Regions from separate parts of the Pseudoalteromonas sp. Angola-7 genome, predicted to be linked through region 2. Evidence: predicted binding sites of a transcription regulator. Region 2 holds the regulator's gene; the other holds the start of a gene.

Region 1 (11,531 bases), on a different contig from region 2:
ATTAAACCTAAAATTTCTTCGCGCGATGCGCCTTCTTGAACCGTTACCAGTTTGTCTTTTTTAGTCATAACGCTAGAAACAGGCTGTTCAAGCTTCGTTTCAAAACGCATGTCACGACCAGTAACAATACCTAGTAGGTTATTTTCGCTATCAGTAACCGGGAATCCCGAGAACCCTTTTTCTTGCGAAAGAAGCGTCGCATCTGCAATGGTTAAATCGGCAGACACAGTAACAGGGAATGACACAATACCTGCTTCGTAGGTTTTAACTTTACGTACGTTTCTCGCTTGTTCTTCAATGGTCATGTTTTTATGGATAAAACCAAGACCACCTTCCTGCGCGAGGGCAATAGCTAAACGAGCTTCTGTAACAGTATCCATAGATGCTGAAATAAGCGGCAAGTTAAGTTTGATACCACGCGTTAAGCGAGTTGAAATATTTGCCGTGTGTGGCAAAACAGTAGAATGACCAGGTACTAAAAGTACGTCATCAAAGGTAAGAGCTTCTTTAGCGATTCTAAGCATTTTGGCAACTTCTCACATGTGGATCTAAGATAAGGAATTGCGGCCAAATTTTAACAGCGTTGTGGGCATTCGTAAATAATATTTCGCAAATATTTATGATAAACTTGCCTTATAACTTGCCTCATAATAGTTTTAGGTTGTTTTTTATGTTTTCGAAGCCTTCGCAAACGGTTTACACCGTATCGCGCCTTAACAGAGAGATTCGTACAGTTCTTGAGCAGGGCTTTGCATCGCTAATTTTAACAGGCGAAATTTCTAACTTTATTACCCCTGCTTCTGGGCACTGGTACTTTTCGTTAAAAGATGAAAAAGCACAAATTAAAGCGGCTATGTGGCGCGGCAATAACCGCTCTCAAAGTTACCGCCCCGAAAACGGCGCACAAGTAACAGTAAGAGCCCGAGTTTCACTTTACGAACCACGCGGTGATTATCAGCTTATTGTTGAGCATATGGAACCTGCCGGTGAAGGCCAGCTTAAACAAGAGTTTGATGCATTAAAAATGCGCCTAGCCGCAGAGGGCTTGTTTAGTTCAGCCTATAAAAAACCACTGCCGCAAAATATAAACCGTGTAGGTGTAATAACCTCAGCAACGGGCGCTGCTATAAAAGATATATTAACCGTACTTAAACGCCGCGCACCGCAATTAGAAGTCATTATTTACCCATCCATGGTGCAAGGCAAAGAAGCTCATGTGCACTTAATTAACCAAATACACTTAGCCAATGCACGCAATGAGGTCGACGTACTTATTGTAGGGCGAGGCGGTGGCTCGTTAGAAGATTTATGGTGCTTTAACCATGAGCAGCTTGCGCGAGCTATTTATCAAAGTGAATTACCCATAGTCAGTGCGGTAGGCCACGAAATAGACACAACCATCAGTGACTACGTAGCCGATGTACGCGCAGCAACGCCTTCAGCAGCCGCTGAACTTGTCAGCCCTAACACGCAAGAGCTACATAGTAAGGTTATTGAGCTCATTAACCGTTTAAATAATGCCTTTAAACACGATATGGCCGATAAGCGCGCACTAGCAACACAGTTACAGCACCGGCTTAACTTGTGTCATCCGCGCAATCAACTTAATCAAAAAGCGCAGCGATTAGATGAGCTAACTATTGCCTTACAACAGGGCATGCGCAATCGCCTTTACCAACAAGAGCGCACGCTTAATAATTTAACCCCGCGTTTAATGCGTCAATCGCCTGATAAAAAGTTATCGCAGGCCAGCCATCAGCTTATGCAGATACAAACTCGGCTTGAACAAGCAATGCAGCACAAGTTGCAACACGCGCAAAATAGCTTAGGGCTGCAAGCGAGTAGGCTTGACTCGGTAAGCCCACTTAATGTTTTAGCGCGCGGTTACAGCATAACCAAAACCCAACAAGGCAAAGTGGTTAAATCGGTAGATCACATTAAAACGGGTGACGTGCTAATTACAGAGCTGGCCGACGGCGCTATAAAATCAACGGTGTTGTAAAGCTCTTTCAGTTAAAGCTCTGTGGCCATTAGTAAGGTTAGCTCGGTGTCGCTTGACGTTGAGGTTGTTCTTTTAAATTGCAACCAAAACTCTTGCTTCATTAACTTATCGTTTAGCTCTCGCCATTGGGTATGATCAAACGAGTCGTTATCAGTAGGTGCAGCAAGTTCAAATTTACATACGGTGGTTTTACACGCTGCACTAACAATCTCTGGGATAGAGCTTAGATCAGAGGTAAGTAAAAAATCTTGTAAAGCTATTTCTGTTTGATAAGCCCACTCTTCATTACGTATTTGCTCATCAAATTGCGCTTGCAAAACGGCTTGTGCATCAGAGGGGTCACGTAGCTGCTGCGCCGCGTTTTTCATCAAGGCTTTTTGCGCTGCTAATTGCTGTTTAAGCTGCGATACTTGCTCTTCTAAAGGAAGCTCATCTAGCGGTTGTGGATCTGGTTTAGGGGGATTATCTTTTTGCTCTATACGAGCGCTTTGCTCAGGGGCTGCTGGTATAACACGCTTTGCTGTTGCTTCACTGCTTTTAACTGGCTGAACAAAAGGTGCCTGCTGCTTTGTATCAGCATGTTGTAACTTTGCGGGGTTTGCCTCACTTGAAGATAAATTAAAGTAGCTCCACGTTAAACCTACACCCGCAATAAATCCTATCCCTAGTGTTAATAAGCTATTTTTGTTCATTTTAATTCCTTTTAATATTATTTTTATTTATACAGGCTGCTATTACAGCATGGCGCTGGTGTGTGATTCGTTTTCAGGCTCTGGTGTGGTTAAAAAGTTTTGGTTCATACTTTGCGCCGGACACGGACAATCCGGTCTGCCAATAATTTTAGCCGGTACGCCTACAGCGGTGGTATGTGGCGGTACCGCAGTTAAAACAACTGAACCTGCGCCAATACGTGCGCCCTCGCCTACTTCAATATTACCCAGCACTTTAGCGCCTGCACCAATAAGCACACCGGCTCTAATTTTAGGATGACGGTCGCCCTGCTCGTTACCCGTACCACCAAGCGTTACCGATTGTAGTATTGATACGTTATCTTCAATTACCGCCGTTTCACCAATAACAATACCGGTGGCGTGGTCAAACATTATCCCTTTACCCACCTGACACGCAGGGTGAATATCAACCCCAAACACTTCTGAGGTTCGGCTTTGAATAAAACGAGCAAGCTCTTTACGGTTTTGCTGCCACAAGCAGTTAGCTAAACGATGCGCTTGAATAGCATGAAACCCTTTTAAGTTTAAAATAACCGTAAGGTAGGTTTCGGCTGCTGGGTCTCTGTCTTTAACGGCTTTAATATCTTCGGCCACATAGGTAAGCATACGGTCGCACTTTACAAACGCTTGGTCAAACAACTCACGTATTGTAAAAGCCGATACAACAGCATCTGCCAACTTATTAGCAACAATAAAGCTTAACGCCGAACCTAAACACTCATGATTTAAAATGCATGAATACACATGACTTGCTAAAAGTGGTTCGCGAGTTACAACTTCATTCGCTTCACTGCGAAGCTGTTGCCAAATTTCATGACGCATAATACTACACTGCCTTAAATTGATATAAAAAGAGCCTTTTCCTAAGTTTAACGGATTTAAAGCCTAAGGTGTTAACGCCTTAGTTATTTGTTCTGGTTATTAGGTATAACTAAGAGTAAAAAAATTATATGAGTGCTAAATCACTCACACACAAAGCATCTTTTCCTTTATCTTTTGCTTTATAAAGTAAATCGTCTGCTTCTTTGATTAAATACGCACAGGTAAAGTCACTACTGGGTGTAATAGTAGTGAGGCCTACACTCACTGTAAGGGTTTGGCTTGGTAATGAATGTTTATTTTCAATGTTTAACTGTTTTAATTTTTCTAAAATATCGTTCAATACTAACAAGGCCTGATCTGAGTTTGTATTTCCATACACTAAAACAAATTCTTCACCACCAAAACGGGCACATAAATCACCTGGGCGTTTAGTAAATTCATTAAGTACTTTAGCCACCCTTTTTAAGCATGTATCGCCTTGTTGGTGGCCGTAAGTATCATTGAGTAATTTAAAATCATCTATATCAATAATAGCCAACGAAAGCGGCATACCTAAACGCTGACAACGATTCCACTCTTGCTCTAAAAAAGTATCAAAAAAGCCTCGGTTAGCAATATCAGTTAAGCCATCAATAGCGGCAAGTTTTTGTACTTGCTCTTCAGCCAGTTTACGCTCGGTAATATTTTGATGGCTAATAGCGTAATACGCTTTATCGGTATGGCTAAACGACACTACTCGCATCATAAACCAACGTTTTTCATCTTCACTATGGCATGGATATTCTAAATAGAAGTCGTCATTAGCCCCCGAAATAACTGATTTAATGCCGTTAAATGCCTTTAAACCAAAGCTATCTCCTTTTTTAGCAGCTTTTTCACACTCTGCTAAGTAATTTTGCTGCTCCCACATATCACAGCAGGCACAATCGTTTTGCTCACCAAAGCTTTGCCAACTTCGGTTTATATAGACTATGTCGCCGTTAGAATTAATAACCACTACTTGGTCGGGCGTGGTATCTAGTACCAACTTAAAAAACGCTTTATCGTCAATCACGAGCTTTCCATTTTAGCTTTGTTGTTAATCAGTATAATCAATAACATTTTTTTAACACAACATTGTTACTTTACTTCACGCTAGTTGCATAATTTATCAATGTGAAGTAATACTCCGTATGACAGCTAAGTAGTCTATAAAAAATATAAAATTTTTACTTTTACATTAAAAATCAGATACTAAAGCAGCATGACAGGGTTACTGTCATATGCCAAACTAGCTACTGGCATACTACTGACGGCGTAAAAAATAAAAACAAACGCTAAATTAGCATCATCAACTCAACAAGGATAACGATGATGAAAAACGATATATTGAATACAAAAAAGCTTGGTTATAAATTTTACTTTCAAGATGGCGACAATCAAATAGCCTGTTTTGGAAGCTACTTTACGGGTAAAGAAGAAGTCTTTGTAAACGATGACCTATTCAGTAAAAAACGAAATATCTACTGTGCAAGCACACACTCTTTTGCTTTTGAGGGCTCACAGTACCAAGTAAAATTTGACATGCTTAATATACTTACAGGGCGTCTGGAGTGCACTCTTTATAAAAATAGCAGTGTGATAGCCAAACAAGTTCAAAGTAGCCTTTCAGACGATCCTAAAAAGGCAGCATTTTTTCTTGCTGGCTGTACATTAGGTGGCGCGGTGTTTGGCTATACAACGGCAACTATTGTTGAACTATTTGTAGGGAAGCTTTAACGTGCAATTAAATCCTACAACAGTTAAATCGCTTAGAAATAAGTTAGATTGGACGCAGCAACAGCTCGCAGATGCCTGCGATGTAAGTTTGCGGACCATTCAACGGGTAGAAAAAGAAGGCGCCGCTTCTAAAGAAACCACTATGGCGCTTTGCGCGGTACTTGAAGTACGCCAAGGCGAGCTAATTAAACTTGATGAGCCTATAAATAATGACGTTAAAAGTACGCCAACTAAAAGCTTTTTAGCGGGAGTGGTTATTAGCTCCTTAATAAGCTTTGCTCTAGGCGCAGGCTCAGTGCTTTTAGCGACTAACTAATATTACGTTTTAATAGCACTAATTAAATAAAAATGCCCCAGGCTATAAGCACTGGGGCATTTTTTATATGTTAGAAAAAGAGATTAATTACTGAAACACTTTTTCAACAGCCATTACTTCAATGTTGTTAGCTGGAATAGCTAATTTATAATCGGCAATGACTTTATCCTCAGCAACAAGCGCTGCTGGTTTTTCTGTGTTGTAAACCATTGGCGATGTTTGCTCTGACACTAAACGTTTTTTCATGTCTTCGCCGTCACCGGTAATAAACACGTACTGTACGTTATCTGTTTGCAGATTATCTTTAATCACGCGATTAACATCAGCAAGCGTTAGCTTTTCAAGTTTACTTGTCACGTATTTTACAAACGACTCTGTGTTATAAAATTCACTATCAAGTGCATAACCTAATTGGCGGTTTTGACTTGCGACAAGCTGCGGTACGTAGTTAATTAAAAAGTTACGTGTTGCTTCAAAGTCTTTTTCGGTTAAGCCATTTTTAATAAGCTTATCCAGCTCAAACAAAGCGGTACGTGTTGCAAAGTGTGCATCGTTATTAGAGCGCAGCGGGCGTAACCAAATTTGGAATATTTGCTCAGAGCGTCCTAAGTTTGCATCAGGCTTAGTTTGAAACATGCCACGTGGGAAGTACTCAATGTAGGCATAATCGCCGTAGTTCATACCACGTGTTTGACGAATTCGCTCATACAGGTATGAGTTAGAACTACGGTGCTCACCAAAGTACGAACGCACCAGCCAAAGGGCTGTCCAATCTTCACTACTACGAATAGTATCAATTGGAAAACCAAACGATACCGCAGTAGATTGCGCCGACTTTTCTACAATCGTGGCATGGTGACCTTTAAGCTCTGGCGCATCAGGAATACTTAAACGGCTTTGCTCGCCTTTAGGTAAGGTTGCTAAGTCGCTCATAATTTCGGTTTTAAGCGCTTTTGGCACAGCGCCAATTAAACCCAGTGTTAGTTTTGATTGGGTAAGCTCTGTGTTGTAAAAGGCTTTTACATCATCAAGCGTTAGTGCTTCTAAATCCGAAATATCACCGTAATTGTAGCTTTCGTATGGGTGGCCTTTGTAAAGTGCGCTGTAAAGCACTTCTTTACCTAGCTCTTCATCGTTAGAGGCTTTTAATCCCGACTTAATACCGTCGATCATTTCTTTTTTAAGGCGCTTAAAGTCATCGTCTCTAAAGCCTGGGTTAAGTAATTGATCGCTTACAAGCGCATACCATGTGGCAGCGTTATCTTTATGAATACGCCCTTGGAATGACAGCATTTCTTTATCTATTTGATAACCAAAGCTGCCAGCAAGCGGATAAAGCGCTTTTTGTATGTCTTTGTAACTCGTACTTTGCGAGCCACCTTGAGCAAGCATAGCGGCGGTGAGCGCAGCAACCCCTTTTTTACCTTGCGGGTCTGCAGCAGCCCCTGTATTGAATAAAAAGTTTACATCAATCAGCGGCGAGCTATTCGTTTTATCAAGCACTTTAAATACTGGTGCCTCTGGCGCTTTATCATGCTTAGTTACTAATGCATTTAAGCTTGTTTCTTGTTCAAAGCCTGGCGCTTTATCAAGTGCCGACATAGTTACAGTAGTACGCGCGTCATCTACAAAATATTTATTAGCCACGGTTTTAATGTCTTGTGCTGTGATGTTGTCGGCCGATTTATAAAGTTGGTTAATAACCTCTGGGTCGCGCTCAAAATGCATATAACTTGCAAGGGTTGATGCAATCGCTTGTGATGAATCTAAGCCGTTAATAAAGCTGTATTTAAGGTTAGACTTTAAATCACTTAGTTTTTGCTCATCAACAAGTTCGGTACGTGCTTTTGCGTAAGTGCGGTTAATAGCATCGCGTGCTTTTGCTAAATCATCTTCGTTTTCTACTTTTACAAACACATGCAGTAAGCCAGGATCTTTTGTCTCTGGATTGTAGGTAAACATTTGACTCGCTATTTGTTTATCAACAACTAGCTCTTGGTATAAATCGGAGTTATTAGAAAAATAAAGCTGTGAGATTAAATCAAGTGCGGCTCTGTCCTTTTTAGCAGGCTCCCATGCAGCACCTTTGTAAGATACAAGCAACCAATGACCAGGCAAACCTTCGTTTTTCTCATGTACATATTTAGGTGCTTGCTGCTTTGGCTCAGCTTTAATATCGGCAACGTAATCGCCTTTTTTCCAGCCACCCCAATGTTTTTTAACCATAGCCATTGTAGCTTGTGGGTCAACATCGCCCACAATCACTAGCGATACATATTCAGGCTTATAAAACTTATCAAAAAATTCTTTACCGTACGCCATTTGATCTGGCATGGCTTCTATATCTTCAAAAAAGCCCATGGTGGTATGTTTATAAGTGTGCGTATCAAACGCTTCTTCGCGTACTGCGCTCAATAACTTACGAATTGGGCTGGCGTTATTTTTTAAATACTCCCCTTTAACCGTTAGCGCTTCGGTTCTAAATTGCTCTTCGGTGTAGGTTAAGTTTTGAAAAATATCGGCTTCAATTTCAAGTACTTTATCAAGGTGCTGCTTTGAAAAATTTAAATGGTAGTTTGTGTAATCGTTAGTGGTGTAAGCACGGTTATCGACCCCTGCATTTTTAAATATGGCAGTGTATTCCTCTTGCGGAAATTTTTTAGAGCCTTTAAACATCATGTGCTCAAAAAAGTGAGCAAAACCGGTTTTACCTGCTTTTACTTCATTACGCGAGCCAACCGAGACCGGAATTTGCAGCGAGACGACATCGGGGTAATCGGTTTTAACAACCATTACGCGTAAGCCGTTATCAAGCTCTTCGATTAAGTACTCTTGCGAAAATACACGTTCGTCAGCTTTTATTGTTTGCTGTTGTTGTGCCGTTTGGGTGTTTTCGCTTTGCTGTGTTGCGCAGCCTGTTAGTGCCAGTGATACCGCTAAGCTTGTTGCTAGTAATTTAAATTTCATTGTTGTCCCTTTTTAAATTGAGCAAATTTGTTATTAGGTTTAATGCTAACTCGCTTAGATTATGCCCCAAAGCCACTAAATATAAGAGCCCATCGGCTATTTATAATGTAAACAACTGTGTCAATTCCCTATTTTAAAAACATTTAAGTATGAAAAAAACTCAAGTTGATTGAAAAACTTTCATTAAATAAATCTATCTAGACGTCTAAATGGCTGTTATATTGAATTACATACATTGGACTAAGCTGGAATGAGGATTATGGCTTTATCACTACAAGAAAAAATAGAAGACACCAATCAAGGTGTTTATCTTATTGGTACTACTCCACCTAAAATTGGTACTGATAAAGCGCAACTAAAAATCATTGCAGAAAAACTACTTGCTCGCTTACACGAAATTGAATACGACGGCGTGATAATTTACGACATTCAAGATGAAAGTAGCCGTACAGATAAAGCACGCCCATTTCCGTTTAAACAAACTGTAGACCCACGTGAATACAGCCACTTACTACGTAATTTATCTGCTCCAGATGTCATTACTTACAAAAGTGTGGCACAACGTGGTGTAGAGGAATTTAAAGGCTGGTTGGATGAAACTAAAAACGACTACGATTTAAAAAATGTCGTTTTAGTGGGTAGCCCCTCATCGGTAGGTGATATAAAACTAAGCTTGCCCGATGCCTATAAAACGCTTGCAGAGCAAAGTGATGACTTCTTTTTAGGGGGCGTCACCATTGCTGAGCGACATTCAAGTAAGCGAAATGAGCACGAACGCCTTATAGAAAAAACAGCACAAGGTTGTCAGTTTTTTATATCGCAAGCGGTTTACGACGCGCAAGCAACTATAGAGCTAATAACAAGTTATGCGCGTACCTGTAAAGCACAAGGTATTACACCAAAACGGATTATTTTAACGTTTACGCCATGCGGTGGCGATAAAACCTTAGAGTTTATGCAATGGCTGGGTATCTCAGTGCCAGAGGCCACTAAATGGCGCATGCTTGATGCAGACAATACCTTAAGTGAATCTGTACGTATTTGCCGAGAAAATCTCGACCTAATACTCAAAAGTTGTGCGCACCTAGATGTGCCACTGGGCTTAAATATTGAAAGCTTAACAAACCGTAAAGAAGAAATTGACGCATCAATAAACTTATACCGTTTATTAAAAGCCATTATGGAATTAAACCTAGCCGAAAAACAAATCGCTTAAAGCCTAATTATCCCCGTTTATAGCAAGCCTAATGGCTTGCTTTTTTGTTGCTATGTTTAAGTGTATTACTTTTATTATTATGCTTTTTTAGCCAATTTGTACGCTTGTTTATTTTTATACATTTGGTGATCGGCCAAATTTAATAACGTATCAAAAGGTTGCTTTTGTTTATTAGTAAAACTTTCGCCTATGCTGAGTGTCAGCGCGCATACGTTGTTTTCTAATAGTGCGTTTGTATACTCAATTTTTATTTTATCAATAATATGGCTAAGCTTACTTCTATCACTAATTTGCATTACTGCTACAAATTCATCGCCGCCTAAACGCCCTACTATATCAGCCTCTCTTAAATGTGTTTTTAAGGTATTTGCTAAGAGGATTAACGCTTGATCGCCTATTTCATGGCCATAAGTGTCGTTTAGTTTTTTAAAGTCGTTTATATCAATAAACAAGCAACACACATCAAAACCTAAACGCAGCGCTAAATTAAGTTTGTGTTGGGCAAGTAAGCTAAGTGCACGGCGATTATAAATATTGGTAAGCGGGTCGAGCATGGCTATTTCGCGCATTTGCTCAAAGCTATAAATAAGGGCTAAATCGTCTTCAATTAAATCACGAAGCTGCTCTATTAGCTCAAAATATTCATCGGTGTAACTGGTTTTTTTTGAATCTTTTAAACACAAGGTGCCAAATACTTCACCTTCAGGCCAGTGAATTGGCAAGCCAAGGTAGGATTCAACGCCATCTTCAATAACCTCGGGCATGGTATTCCACTGCGTATCGCTGCGGGTATCGCTAACATACAAAGTGTTGTTGTTTTCGGCTACATATTTACAAAATAAGGGAGTTTCGGGAGGGAGTATAGGGTTGGTTTCAAAGTGTGAGCCACCTTCATTAGCTCTAATAACTACACGATAACCTTTACTAGTAGCCTGAACTATATAACCAGAGGGGGCCGAAAAAAGCCCCGTAATAAGATCAATGGTTTTTTGCCATTTATGTAATGATATTTGGCCATCGATACCAGAAAACGCCCACTGATCTGTTTCAAACATAACTATACCTCAGCTATTTAGTGGCCTTAGTATAGCCAAATAAATATGTTTAAGGCTACTTTCTGCGGCGTTTACTTGGTGCTCTTTGCCCGGTAATGCGCTTTTTATCGCGATCTTTACGCGCTTTGTTGGTGTTTTTACGGTTATCTTTAGGTGGCTTGTTTAAATCAGGCTCGTAACCTTCTAGCCATTGTGGTGCTAAGCGGGTATCCAGTAGCACTTCAATTTCTTCCAGTAACCACTGCTCGTCAATACTTACCAGCGACATGGCAAGGCCTTGCTCGCCAGCGCGCCCCGTACGGCCAATTCGGTGTACGTAATCTTCTGCTATGTAAGGTAGCTCAAAGTTTATTACGTATTTAAGCGCCGGAATATCTAAACCGCGGGCAGCTACATCGGTGGCAACTAAAACCCGCGTTGTGCCTTCTTTAAAGTTTTGTAATGCACGGTCGCGTGCACCTTGTGATTTATCGCCATGGATAGACTCAGTTTTTAAGCCGTCTTTACACATTTCTTTGGCAAGTTTATCGGCCATTTGTTTGGTACGTGTAAATATAAGTACTTGGCGCCAATTTTTCATGCCAATCATGTGTGATACAAGCTCACGCTTTCGCTCTTCATCAACTGCGTAAATAACTTGCTCTACTTCAACGGCGGCTGAGTT
Region 2 (11,531 bases):
CGCACGCAAGAGGTAGTAAGTATTATGCATCAATGTCGCTCGCAAGGTGATGAAAGTGCTTCACAAGCTATTAAAGCGGGTGATTTACTCGGCGCTATTACCGAAGATGTGCAAACCATAATGGAAATGAGCACTCAAATTGCCGTTGCTATTGATGAGCAAAGTCAGGTGGCATCAGAGGTGAACAAAAATGTAGTACGCATTAGAGACATTGCCCAAGATGCCTCTGAGCATGCAGTTAATAATGCGCAAACCAGTGAAGAAGTCTCTGAACAAGCGCGCGTATTATTTGCGGCTATTGATAAGTTTAAAGTGTAATACAGTGTAGCGTTTAAAAAGCCAATAAGGTTTAGGGAACAAACTTTATTGGTACGCTATCTTTGTTTTTTTCGTGCTCGCCAAGACGCGCTTGGTATTTAGCCCACAAGGTTTCGTGCTGCGCTTGTAGTGTTTCAAAGTAGCTCCAGCTAAATAGCCCGCTGTTATGGCCATCATCAAAGTCTAATCTCAGTGCGTAATGCCCCACCGGTACAATCTTTTTTATACCAACATGCTGTTTATTAAGTACCAACCTCATTGGCTCTGCACCATGCCCCTGCACTTCGGCCGAGGGAGAGTGAACGCGTAAAAACTCGCAGCTAAATACAGCCATACTGTCATCATCAAAGTAAACATCTAGGTTTTTACTCACGCTATGATAATGCACTTTTGTTACGTGTTTCATTTTATATATCCCATTAAAAAGCCCCCAATATGGAGGCTTTTAGTATAGTATTTTTGCCTACCTTATAAAATAAAGCGGCTTAAATCTTCATCTTCAACTAATGCGCCTAAATGTTTTTCTACATAAGCGGCATCAATAGTAAGGGTAGAGCCTGCTTGTTCAGATGCATCGTATGAAATTTCTTCCATTAGCTTTTCCATTACCGTATGTAAGCGACGAGCACCAATGTTTTCGGTTTTCTCGTTAACCTGCCAAGCGGCTTTAGCAATGCGCTCTATTGCATCATCGCTAAACTCAACATTTACTTGCTCAGTTTTAAGCAATTCACGTTGCTGCTCAGTAAGTGAAGCATGTGGCTCGGTAAGAATTCGTTTAAAGTCATTAGCACTTAGTGCTTCAAGCTCTACACGAATAGGTAAACGACCTTGTAGCTCAGGGATCATGTCTGATGGTTTAGCCATTTGGAACGCACCTGATGCAATAAATAGCATGTGGTCGGTTTTCACCATACCGTGCTTAGTATTAACGGTTGAGCCTTCAATTAGTGGAAGTAGGTCGCGTTGTACACCTTCACGGCTAACATCAGGGCCTGACGAATCGCCACGCTTACAAATTTTGTCTATTTCATCAATAAACACAATGCCGTTTTGCTCTACTGCAAAAATAGCCTGCTCTTTTAGCTCTTCAGGGTTAACTAATTTAGCGGCTTCTTCTTCGGTTAATAACTTAAAGGCTTCTTTAATTTTTAACTTACGCTTAGTACGTTTGTCGCCACCCATGTTTTGGAACATGCTTTGCAACTGGTTGGTCATATCTTCCATACCAGGAGGCGCCATAATCTCTACATTTGGCTGTGCTTGCGCTAGATCTATTTCTATTTCTTTATCATCAAGCTGACCTTCGCGTAATTTTTTACGGAATGTTTGACGAGTAGATGAGTTGTCATCGCGCTGTGTTTCACCGTATTGATCTTTAGCCGGTGGTAAAAGTGCATCTAAAATACGCTCTTCTGCTGCTTCTTCTGCGCGGTGTTTAAACTTTTTAGTTTGTTGCTCGCGGGTCATTTTAATTGATACATCAACTAAATCGCGAATGATAGTCTCTACTTCTTTACCAACATAACCCACTTCAGTAAATTTAGTCGCCTCTACTTTAATAAAAGGCGCATTAGCGAGTTTAGCTAAACGGCGGGCAATTTCAGTTTTACCGACACCGGTTGGGCCAATCATTAAAATGTTTTTAGGGGTTACTTCGCTGCGTAAGTCATCGTTTAGTTGCATACGGCGCCAGCGATTACGCAGGGCAATAGCCACGGCTTTTTTAGCATTAGCTTGACCAATAATATGCTGATCTAACTCGTGTACAATTTCTCTTGGGGTCATAGCAGACATAATGGGTCCTATTATAATTCTTCGATTGTTTGGAAGTTGTTGGTAAATACACAGATGTTGCCAGCAATGGTCAGGCTTTTTTCTACGATATCGCGAGCGCTTAAATCGGTGTTTTCTAATAGGGCAGTGGCTGCTGATTGAGCAAAGTTACCACCGCTACCAATGGCTATTAAATCGTTTTCTGGCTGCACTACATCACCATTGCCGGTGATAATTAGTGAAGCAGTTTCATCTGCAACCGCAAGGAGTGCCTCAAGCTTGCGTAAAGCTCTGTCGCTACGCCAGTCTTTGGCCATTTCTACAGCGGCTTTAGTGAGGTTACCTTGGTGCATTTCTAGTTTGCTTTCAAAGCGTTCGAAAAGGGTAAAGGCATCAGCAGTACCGCCGGCAAAACCAGCAATTACTTTGCCATTATAAAGGCGTCGAACTTTACGGGCGTTGCCCTTCATTACGGTATTACCAAGTGAAACTTGGCCGTCGCCACCAATTACTACTTTATTGTCGCGGCGTACACTTACGATAGTGGTCATGTTATTCCTCATCATCAAACTGCGGGGGCAGCTTGTAAAAAACGATTATGATGAGGTTATATGGGTGAATGGACTAATTTCAAGTCCAGCCCCAAATTCCGCAGCTAACAACATGCACTCGTTTGAGTTTGTTTTTGTCGCTTTCGGCTTGGCGCTTTGTTTTATAAGGGCCTAAACGCACTTTATACCAAACACCATTAGTACCTGTGGTCTTTTTAATTTCAGAAATTAAGCCCGCAAAGGCAATTTTAGCTTTGAGGGTTTCGGCTTGTGCGTGTGTTCTAAACGACCCACACTGCATAACATAGGGGCCTTTTTGCTCAATTTCTCTTACTTCAACTTGGATCTCGTGCTCTTTAATTTCTTCAATGAACTTAGGAGCGCGAGGTTTAGCTAATTCTACTTTTTCAGCTGTTTTAGGGTGCGCCTGCTGCTCAACAAGCTCAGGGTCGGCGTTATTTTTAATAAACCATAAGCCGTAAGCAAAGCCGCCTACAAGCAAAACAGTAATAACAACTAAAAGTATAGGAAATGGTTTTTTAGCAGGGGCTTGCTTGGTGTTTTTTCTACCCGCTGGTTTTTTATTAATATAATCGTGCTGTGCCATTTGGCTTTAACCTAAATCATGTCTATAGGGTCAACATCAAGACTCCAGCGCACTTTTTGTGCAAGTTTGCTGGTGCTTAAATAGTCGACCATTTGCGCAAGATACTGATGCAATACTTTGCGGTCTTGCGCTTGAATATGCAATTGAAACCGGTACATACCCGCCACTCTTTCTAGTGGGGCAGGAATTGGACCGAGCAATTGTATACCAGATACACTGTTAACAGGAACCAAATCCGTCAAAAAATCGACAACGAGCTTAATACTGTGCCCTTGTGCTCTAACTATAGCCATATTAGTAATGGGTGGAAGGTCGGCATCATCACGCTCACTTAAAGCAAAGCGGGCAAAATCTTGGTAGCCATTATTTACTAAGTCTTGTAATAAAGGGTGTTCAGGAAAGTGAGTTTGCAGTAATACTTGGCCTGGCTCACCAGAGCGACCCGCGCGCCCAGCAACTTGAGTTACCAGCTGGGCTAAATGCTCTGTGGCTCTAAAATCGCACGAGTACAAGCCGCTATCTACATCTAATATAAGCACTAAGCTAACATCGGCAAAATGATGACCTTTAGCCAACATTTGTGTGCCCACTAAAATACGCGCCCCGCCTTGGTTTATCTCCTCTAAGGCTTTTTCTAGGCTCCCTTTACGGCGGGTTGAATCGCGGTCGATGCGGGTTACGGGTGTATCGGGGAATTCACTCGATAAAAATTCTTCAATTTGTTCGGTGCCTTTACCGTTTGGAAAAATTTGTGTGCTACCGCAATCAGGACACTGGTGAGGTACTGGGTGTTGCTCACCACAGTGGTGGCAAATCATTTGGCCAATGGCTTTATGAAAGGTTGCGCTGGTGCTGCAGCGATTACACTCACTCAGCCAGCCGCATTCGTGACAAATTAGCGTAGGAGAAAAGCCACGACGATTTAAAAACACCATAACTTGCTTACCACGGTTTAAATGTTGGCGCATAGTGGCAAGACTTGCGTGTGCAATACCCGCTTGGTCAGGCTGGCCTTTCATATCGAGCAACATAAACTGATTATCGGTCGCAGTTTGTGCGCGCTCTGTAAGGCTTAAAAGTTGGTATTTGTTGTTTATAGCTTTGTACAGTGTTTCGAGCGCAGGGGTGGCACTGCCTAAAATAAGCGGTATTTTGTGCTGAAATGCCCGATAAGCGGCTAAATCGCGTGCGTGGTAGCGTAAGGTATCCTGCTGTTTAAATGAAGAGTCATGCTCTTCATCAACCACTATCATTCCTAACTTTAAAAAAGGTAGAAAAATACTCGAACGGGTACCTATTACAATTGCGCAGCTGCCTTTTTCGCAAAAACGCCATGTTTGCAAGCGTTCGTTATCGGTTAGGGCAGAGTGCCATAGCATAATTGGCGTATCGGGAAAGCGACGACGAAATCGGTTAACAGTTTGTGGCGTTAAGCCTATTTCAGGCACCAATACTAAGGCTTGCTCGCCACGTTTAAGGACTTCTTCTAGGCATTGTAAATACACTTCGGTTTTACCACTGCCTGTCACACCTTCTAATAAAAAGCTCTTAAAGCCAACACTTTGATTTATTGTAGTGCACGCTACGGCTTGCTCTTTATTAAGTACTGGCTTAGTGCCGACTGTGGGCGCAACGCTTTGCCATTGATTATCATGCTCAATGCTTTGGGTTATAAGCTCTTTATCTATTAGGGCATCTATTGTTTTTTTACTAAAGCCGAGCGCTTTTAGCTCGGTTACCGACGACTTACCCGATTGCGCGAGTTGCTTTAGTAAATTTAACTGAGTTTTCGCTTTTAACGATGGAACCTTTGCGCCTTTTTCGGTAAGGCTAACCATGTTAATGCTGGTTTTATCTGGGTTTTCACCTTGGCGAAGCGCACCTGGCAGCGCAATGTGTATGGTTTCGCCGAGCGGGTAGCAATAATAGCGTGCAGTAAAGCTAAGCAGTTCTAAATGCTGTGATGATAAAATAGGGGTTTGGTCAATAACCTCAGTAACCGCTTTAATTTTGTTATCTGGTACGTCGGTATGCGTTTTAAGTGCAAGAACAACCGCTACTTTCTTTTGATTGCCAAAAGGCACTAAAACACGCATCCCTGGCATAATAGGCGCCGAGGGCGAGATGAGTTGTTCATCTATTTTATAATCAAAGGTGCGTGGTAACGGAACTTTAATAGCAACTTCAACAAAACGCATAACAACTCATGTGATAAAGGGTAATAGCTTAATGTACTAAAAATAAGGCTAAAAACCTACATACAAATGGATGTGGTAGCGCTGGTTGGTTACTTTTTTGGCAAAAAGCGTAATTAAAGCTTGTGCGGGGCAAGCTAGTTGGATAAAATCCGCGGCCTATAAATTTGTTTTAACGACGTATGGTGCCAGACTTCGGGTTTGGAGAGCGATGCGGCCTTAACTAGAGGTTCCTATGAAAGAAGGTATTCACCCTAAGTACGAAGCAATTTCTGCAACATGTTCATGCGGAAACAAATTCGAAACTCGTTCTACTCTTTGTAAAGACATTCACTTAGACGTATGTTCTGCGTGTCACCCGTTTTACACTGGTAAGCAAAAGATTTTAGACACTGGCGGCCGTGTTGATCGCTTCAACAAGCGCTTCGGTGCACTTAGCAGCAAGAAGTAATTATTGCTGTTTAGTAAAAAAAGCACCTTCGGGTGCTTTTTTTGTGCCTAAAATTCATCATTTTTACTAAAAAATCACCGATTGTTGCCGTACTACGTGTGCATAACTATTTCCTGTTCTTATTCTGAATATGCATAAACCTTTGCAGACAAACTCACAATTCTTCTCTATATTTTTTATACGTTAATTTTTAACCAAGCTGCTAAAAGTGCTTATCGTGGCGATATTTGTTTTTAACGGTGATAAACGCGCCATATTGGTGCATTTTACTATTTTACTATTCTGCTATTTTACAAAAATACTGGCAGGGCAAAATGAACCTGAAAAAGCACTTTTTGAATGAATTTTTATTTGTTTAATATTGATAACTTTTAGCGAAGTTGCTGATAAATCACTTAAAATTAACGGATATAGCATATAACAGGATAGACCTGATATTGCTTGGAATTTAAAAATAATAAGAGTATCTTAGCCCCATACTCCCTCTCACTTAACTTAAATTGCAGGATACCATCGCGTTATGTCAGATTTTCGTGAACAAGCATTACACTACCACTCTCACCCCGTTCCAGGCAAAATCAGCATTGAGCTAACAAAACCAGCCGAAACGGTGCAAGATTTAGCATTAGCATACAGCCCTGGTGTTGCAGAGCCTGTGCGCGAAATTGCAGCAGACCCAGCCAATGCATATAAATATACCGGTAAAGGTAATATGGTTGCGGTGATCAGTAATGGTACGGCAATTTTAGGTTTGGGTAATTTAGGGCCATTAGCCTCTAAACCTGTTATGGAAGGTAAAGCGCTTTTATTTAAACGTTTTGCTGGCCTAGATTCTATTGATATTGAAGTTAAGCATCGCACCACCGAAGACTTTATAAATACAGTGGCTAATATTGCCGATACGTTTGGTGGCATTAACTTAGAAGATATTAAAGCGCCAGAGTGTTTTGAAATTGAAAAAGCACTTATTGAGCGTTGCAGTATTCCGGTTTTTCATGATGACCAACACGGTACCGCTATTGTAACTGCGGCAGGTATGCTTAACGCCTTAGAAGTGCAGGGCAAATCAATAGAAGATGCCATTATTGTATGTTTAGGTGCTGGCGCTGCAGCGGTTGCTTGTATGGAGCTGTTAATTAAGTGTGGTGCACTGCGCGAACATATTTATATGCTAGACCGCAAAGGGGTAATTCATACTCGCCGCGATGACTTAAACGAATACAAACAGCTTTTTGCTAACAATACAGATAAACGTACTCTACAAGATGTAATTGCTGATGCTGATGTGTTTGTAGGTGTATCGGGTCCTAACTTACTTGCACCTGAAGATCTAAAACTAATGGCCGATAAGCCAGTGGTGTTTGCATGTTCAAACCCAGATCCTGAAATTGCACCTGAGCTTGCGCACAGTGCTCGTAAAGACTTAATTATGGCAACGGGGCGTTCTGATTTCCCTAACCAAGTTAATAATGTTTTATGTTTCCCGTTTATTTTCCGTGGTGCACTTGATGTACGTGCAAGCGCAATTAACGATGAAATGAAAATAGCCGCTGTTGAAGCTATTCGTAGTATTGCTAAAGAGCCAGTGCCTGAGCAAGTATTAAAAGCAGCGGGTGTAGAAAAGCTCGAATTTGGTGCAGATTACATTATTCCTAAACCGATGGACCCGCGTTTATTACCACGTATAGCCAAGGCGGTTGCTATTGCTGCTGTTGAATCGGGCGTAGCACAAATTGACTTACCGGAAAATTATATGGCGTAATATATAGCGCTTAAACAAAAAAACCTCAGCATGCTGAGGTTTTTTTGTTTAAAAAGACGTTTTATTCTTCGTCTAAAATAGGCACTTCTAAACCCATTTCTTGCATTATTTTTTTAACTTCTTCAGGTACTTTTTCTGCGTTATCTTTACGTAGGTCATCATCATTAGGTAATGGCTGGCCTGTAAAGGCATGCAAAAACGCTTCGCATAGTAACTCGCTATTTGTTGCATGACGCAGGTTGTTTATTTGACGACGTGTACGCTCATCAGTTAATACTTTTAATACATTTAGCGGGATCGAAACGGTGATCTTTTTAACTTGCTCTGATTTTTTCCCGTGTTCTGCGTATGGGTGAATATACTCACCATTCCATTTAGCCATAAGATGTATCGTTGCCTCAGATTATTAATTTCTCACACGGCGTAAAAAGCGTGTAAATATGCGTGAAATTCTATCGTTTTAAAAAAGATAGTCAAATAATAGATAGCAATCTATCTTAATAAGCTGGCTGTAATAGTAAATACAGCTTTCTTGAAGTTTTACGCGTCTGTTATTTTTAGCCATCTAGAGCTTTAAAAGCTTTGACTTATTATAATGGATAACTTACTCTTTTAGACGTCTAAACATCCAAATTAATCAGGTGACGAATATGAGCGAAAAAAACAAAGCAACCATTGCTGTTCGAAATGGGGTTGATGCCGATAAACATCATGGCGCCGTTGTACCGCCAATTTATTTATCGACGACTTATTCGTTTGCCGATTTTGATACTAAGCGCGCATACGACTATGGACGCAGTGGTAATCCTAATCGCGATATTTTAGCTGACACTCTAGCAGAACTTGAAGGTGGCGCACGCGGAATTATTACTGCTACGGGCATGGCAGCAGTGCACTTAGCCACACAGTTATTAAATAACGATGATACATTGGTTATTCCTCACGATTGTTATGGCGGCAGCTACCGTTTATTTACGTCGTTAGAAAAGCGCGGCTTGCTTAAACTTAAAGTGCTTGATTTAACTAAACCAGAAAGCCTAAAACAAATTTTAACCATTAAACCTAAATTAATTTGGATAGAAACACCAAGTAACCCTGTGCTGCGCCTAACGGATATTAAAGCCGTGACGGATATAGCAAAACAGTGCGGTGCATTAGTGGCCGCCGATAACACCTTTTTATCACCGGCATTACAAAACCCAATTAAGTTTGGCGTAGATATTGTTGTGCACTCAACCACTAAATATATAAACGGCCATTCTGATGTTGTAGGCGGTGCAGTTGTTGCTGCTACACAAGAGCTTGGTGATGAGCTTGCTTGGTGGGCCAATAACATTGGTATTACCGGCGCACCATTTGATAGCTATTTAACGTTACGTGGTTTACGTACTTTAAATGTGCGTTTAAAACAGCACCAAGAAAATGCCCTGGCAATTGCTAAATACTTAGAAAGCTCTGAGTATGTTAGCCAAGTTTACTACCCAGGCCTTGAATCGCATCCTCAACATGCGCTTGCTAAAGCCCAACAGCTTGGGTTTGGTGGTATGGTTAGTTTTGATATTAAAGGCGATGTGAATGATGCCGCGGCGTTTTTAACAAGCCTTAAAGAATTTAGCTTAGCAGAATCGTTAGGTGGGGTTGAGAGTTTAATTTGTCATCCTGCGACCATGACTCACGCAGGTATGGACGCTCAAGCACGTTTAGAGGCGGGTGTGGGCGATACGCTAATTCGTATTTCGGTCGGTATTGAAGATGTAGAAGACCTACTTGCTGATTTTGAGCGTGTATTTAACTTAGTGAAACCTGGGCAAAATAAAAATGTAGGGCGTGTTGGTAAAGCTGCAGGCAATGCCAATGGTGATGTAAAGCAGCAGGCTGCTCATCCAGCTTTGTGGTGATTGAGTATGGTAAAAAGTGTACATAAATTTGGCGGCTCGAGCTTAAGCTCGGGCGAGCGCTATCAAAGTGTGGCAAAAATAATTATTGGCCACACACAGCCTGGCGATTGCGTGGTTGTATCTGCTGCGGGTAAAACCACCGATACATTGGTTTCGCTGTGGCAAAGTTATCAACAACAAGATAAGCAAGCCGTTGCTGATATTTTGCTGCAATTGAGTAATCACCAAACGGCATTAATTGAAGAGTTATTAAAAGCCGATGCTAAACACACGGCTTTAGCTGTGTTAGCGCAAGAGCTAAGTGATGTAGCGGAGCAAGCCAGCAAGCAGCAGTTGCAAGAGGCGGCCTTACTGGCGCATGGTGAGCTGTGGTCTGCGCGATTATTGGCAGCCTATTTAACGCAATTAAACATTCAAGCGTGTGCTCATGATGCTAGAGCGCTGTTTAGTGTAACAAGCGGGGAGCTTTTGCATGCGCAAAACAAACAGCAATGCAGGCAAGTTATTGATGCAAATAAAATTAACGTAGTAACAGGGTTTATCGCAGCAAGTGCTGATGGTAAAACAGTTACGCTTGGGCGCAATGGCAGTGATTACAGCGCCACCTTATTAGCCAATTATTGCGACGCACAAAATGTATGTATTTGGACTGATACGCCAGGGGTATTTAGTGCCGACCCACGTAAAGTTGAAAAGGCGATTAAGTACAACAAGGTGTGCCGTGAACAAGCTAACTTATTAGCTCGATTGGGTAACCCTGTGTTACATGCTAAAACGCTTTCGCCTTTAAAAAACAGTAATATTAAACTGGCTGTACGTAGTAGTTTTGATGTGCAAACTGCTCCTACCGATATTGTAAAACAAGGCAAAGCTAAGCAAAAACGTTTTATTACTACATTACAAAACGTTGATTTACTGCTCGTTGAAGGCCTTAACGCGGGTGAAGTGGCGCATGTTAGCCAGCTTATCCAGCACAGCCTTCATCATTTTATACACAACGGCGATACATACTTAGTTGTGCCCGCGGGTGCAACGCATCAAGTAGTGAGTTATTTCGCTGGGCGAGCAAATATAAGCGAGTCTAATTTAAATGGCTGCGCGGTGGTTGCGCCTACGCAAGATGTTTATACGCTAAGTACATTAGCGGCTGAGGTTTTAAATCAGCAAAGTATTCACCCTCGTTTTATTCATCAAGATACAGGCTATACATTGCTGTTAACGGATCAGTTAATAGAAAGCGATGTACTTAGTTTATTGCACGAAAAATTAATTAATAAAGGCCAAGAAGTTGCTCTGGTTGTGGCTGGCTTAGGTAATGTAGGCGATGAATTTTTAAGCCAGCTAGATGCTCAATTTAAGCGTTTGTCGGGCGATTATAGTATTAAGCTAGTTGGGTTAATTCGCTCGCAACATATGCTATTTAATGCCTCGGGTATTACACTCGGACAGTGGAAAAAACAATGGCAGCATAATGCCGTTGCTTATGAGCAGGCGGATTTATTAAGTGCATTAAACGAACTTGATTACGAGCACAAAGTTGTTGTTGATATAACGGCAAGCGAGCAATTTAGCCAATTATACACCGACTTTGTAGAGCGAGACTGCCATTTAATAAGTGCTAACAAGTACGCGGGCACTGCTGCATCTAGTTGGTATAACGCGCTGCGCCAAAGTATTAGCGAGCGTAATTTGCATTGGCGCTACAACACCAGTGTTGGGGCAGGGTTGCCGATTAACTTTGCGTTGGCCGATTTACAAAATAGTGGCGATAAAATTACGCGTATTGAAGGTGTTTTCTCGGGGACACTCTCGTGGCTATGCAGTAAGTACGATGGCAGTGTGGCATTTTCTGACCTTGTTCTTGAAGCGCAAAAAATGGGCTTTACAGAGCCTGATCCTCGCGAGGATTTATCGGGCCGGGATATGCAACGTAAATTGCTGATACTTGCGCGCGAGCTTGGCATTGAATTAGA

What was found. The regulator MetJ, encoded in region 2, represses methionine synthesis genes. The targets are predictions, from matches to a motif close to TAGACGTCTAGACGTCTA.
Positions count from the first base shown of each region.
Region 1: the regulator MetJ is predicted to act here: its motif matches at 8,795-8,812, upstream of PSH50_RS05615 (methylenetetrahydrofolate reductase).

Region 1 is NZ_JAQREL010000003.1:137,564-149,094, forward strand. It holds gene guaB (IMP dehydrogenase) at 1-524, opposite strand, end outside; gene xseA (exodeoxyribonuclease VII large subunit) at 671-2,002, shown strand; gene PSH50_RS05585 (hypothetical protein) at 2,014-2,694, opposite strand; gene cysE (serine O-acetyltransferase) at 2,737-3,555, opposite strand; gene PSH50_RS05595 (diguanylate cyclase) at 3,680-4,609, opposite strand; gene PSH50_RS05600 (hypothetical protein) at 4,906-5,313, shown strand; gene PSH50_RS05605 (helix-turn-helix transcriptional regulator) at 5,315-5,629, shown strand; gene PSH50_RS05610 (pitrilysin family protein) at 5,717-8,596, opposite strand; gene PSH50_RS05615 (methylenetetrahydrofolate reductase) at 8,856-9,812, shown strand; gene PSH50_RS05620 (sensor domain-containing diguanylate cyclase) at 9,890-10,867, opposite strand; gene PSH50_RS05625 (DEAD/DEAH box helicase) at 10,923-11,531, opposite strand, start outside.
Region 2 is NZ_JAQREL010000005.1:188,031-199,561, reverse strand. It holds gene PSH50_RS09685 (methyl-accepting chemotaxis protein) at 1-318, shown strand, start outside; gene PSH50_RS09680 (gamma-butyrobetaine hydroxylase-like domain-containing protein) at 350-724, opposite strand; gene hslU (HslU--HslV peptidase ATPase subunit) at 787-2,115, opposite strand; gene hslV (ATP-dependent protease subunit HslV) at 2,127-2,645, opposite strand; gene PSH50_RS09665 (SPOR domain-containing protein) at 2,725-3,252, opposite strand; gene priA (primosomal protein N') at 3,264-5,450, opposite strand; gene rpmE (50S ribosomal protein L31) at 5,683-5,898, shown strand; gene PSH50_RS09650 (malic enzyme-like NAD(P)-binding protein) at 6,419-7,660, shown strand; gene metJ (met regulon transcriptional regulator MetJ) at 7,722-8,042, opposite strand; gene metB (cystathionine gamma-synthase) at 8,311-9,558, shown strand; gene metL (bifunctional aspartate kinase/homoserine dehydrogenase II) at 9,565-11,531, shown strand, end outside.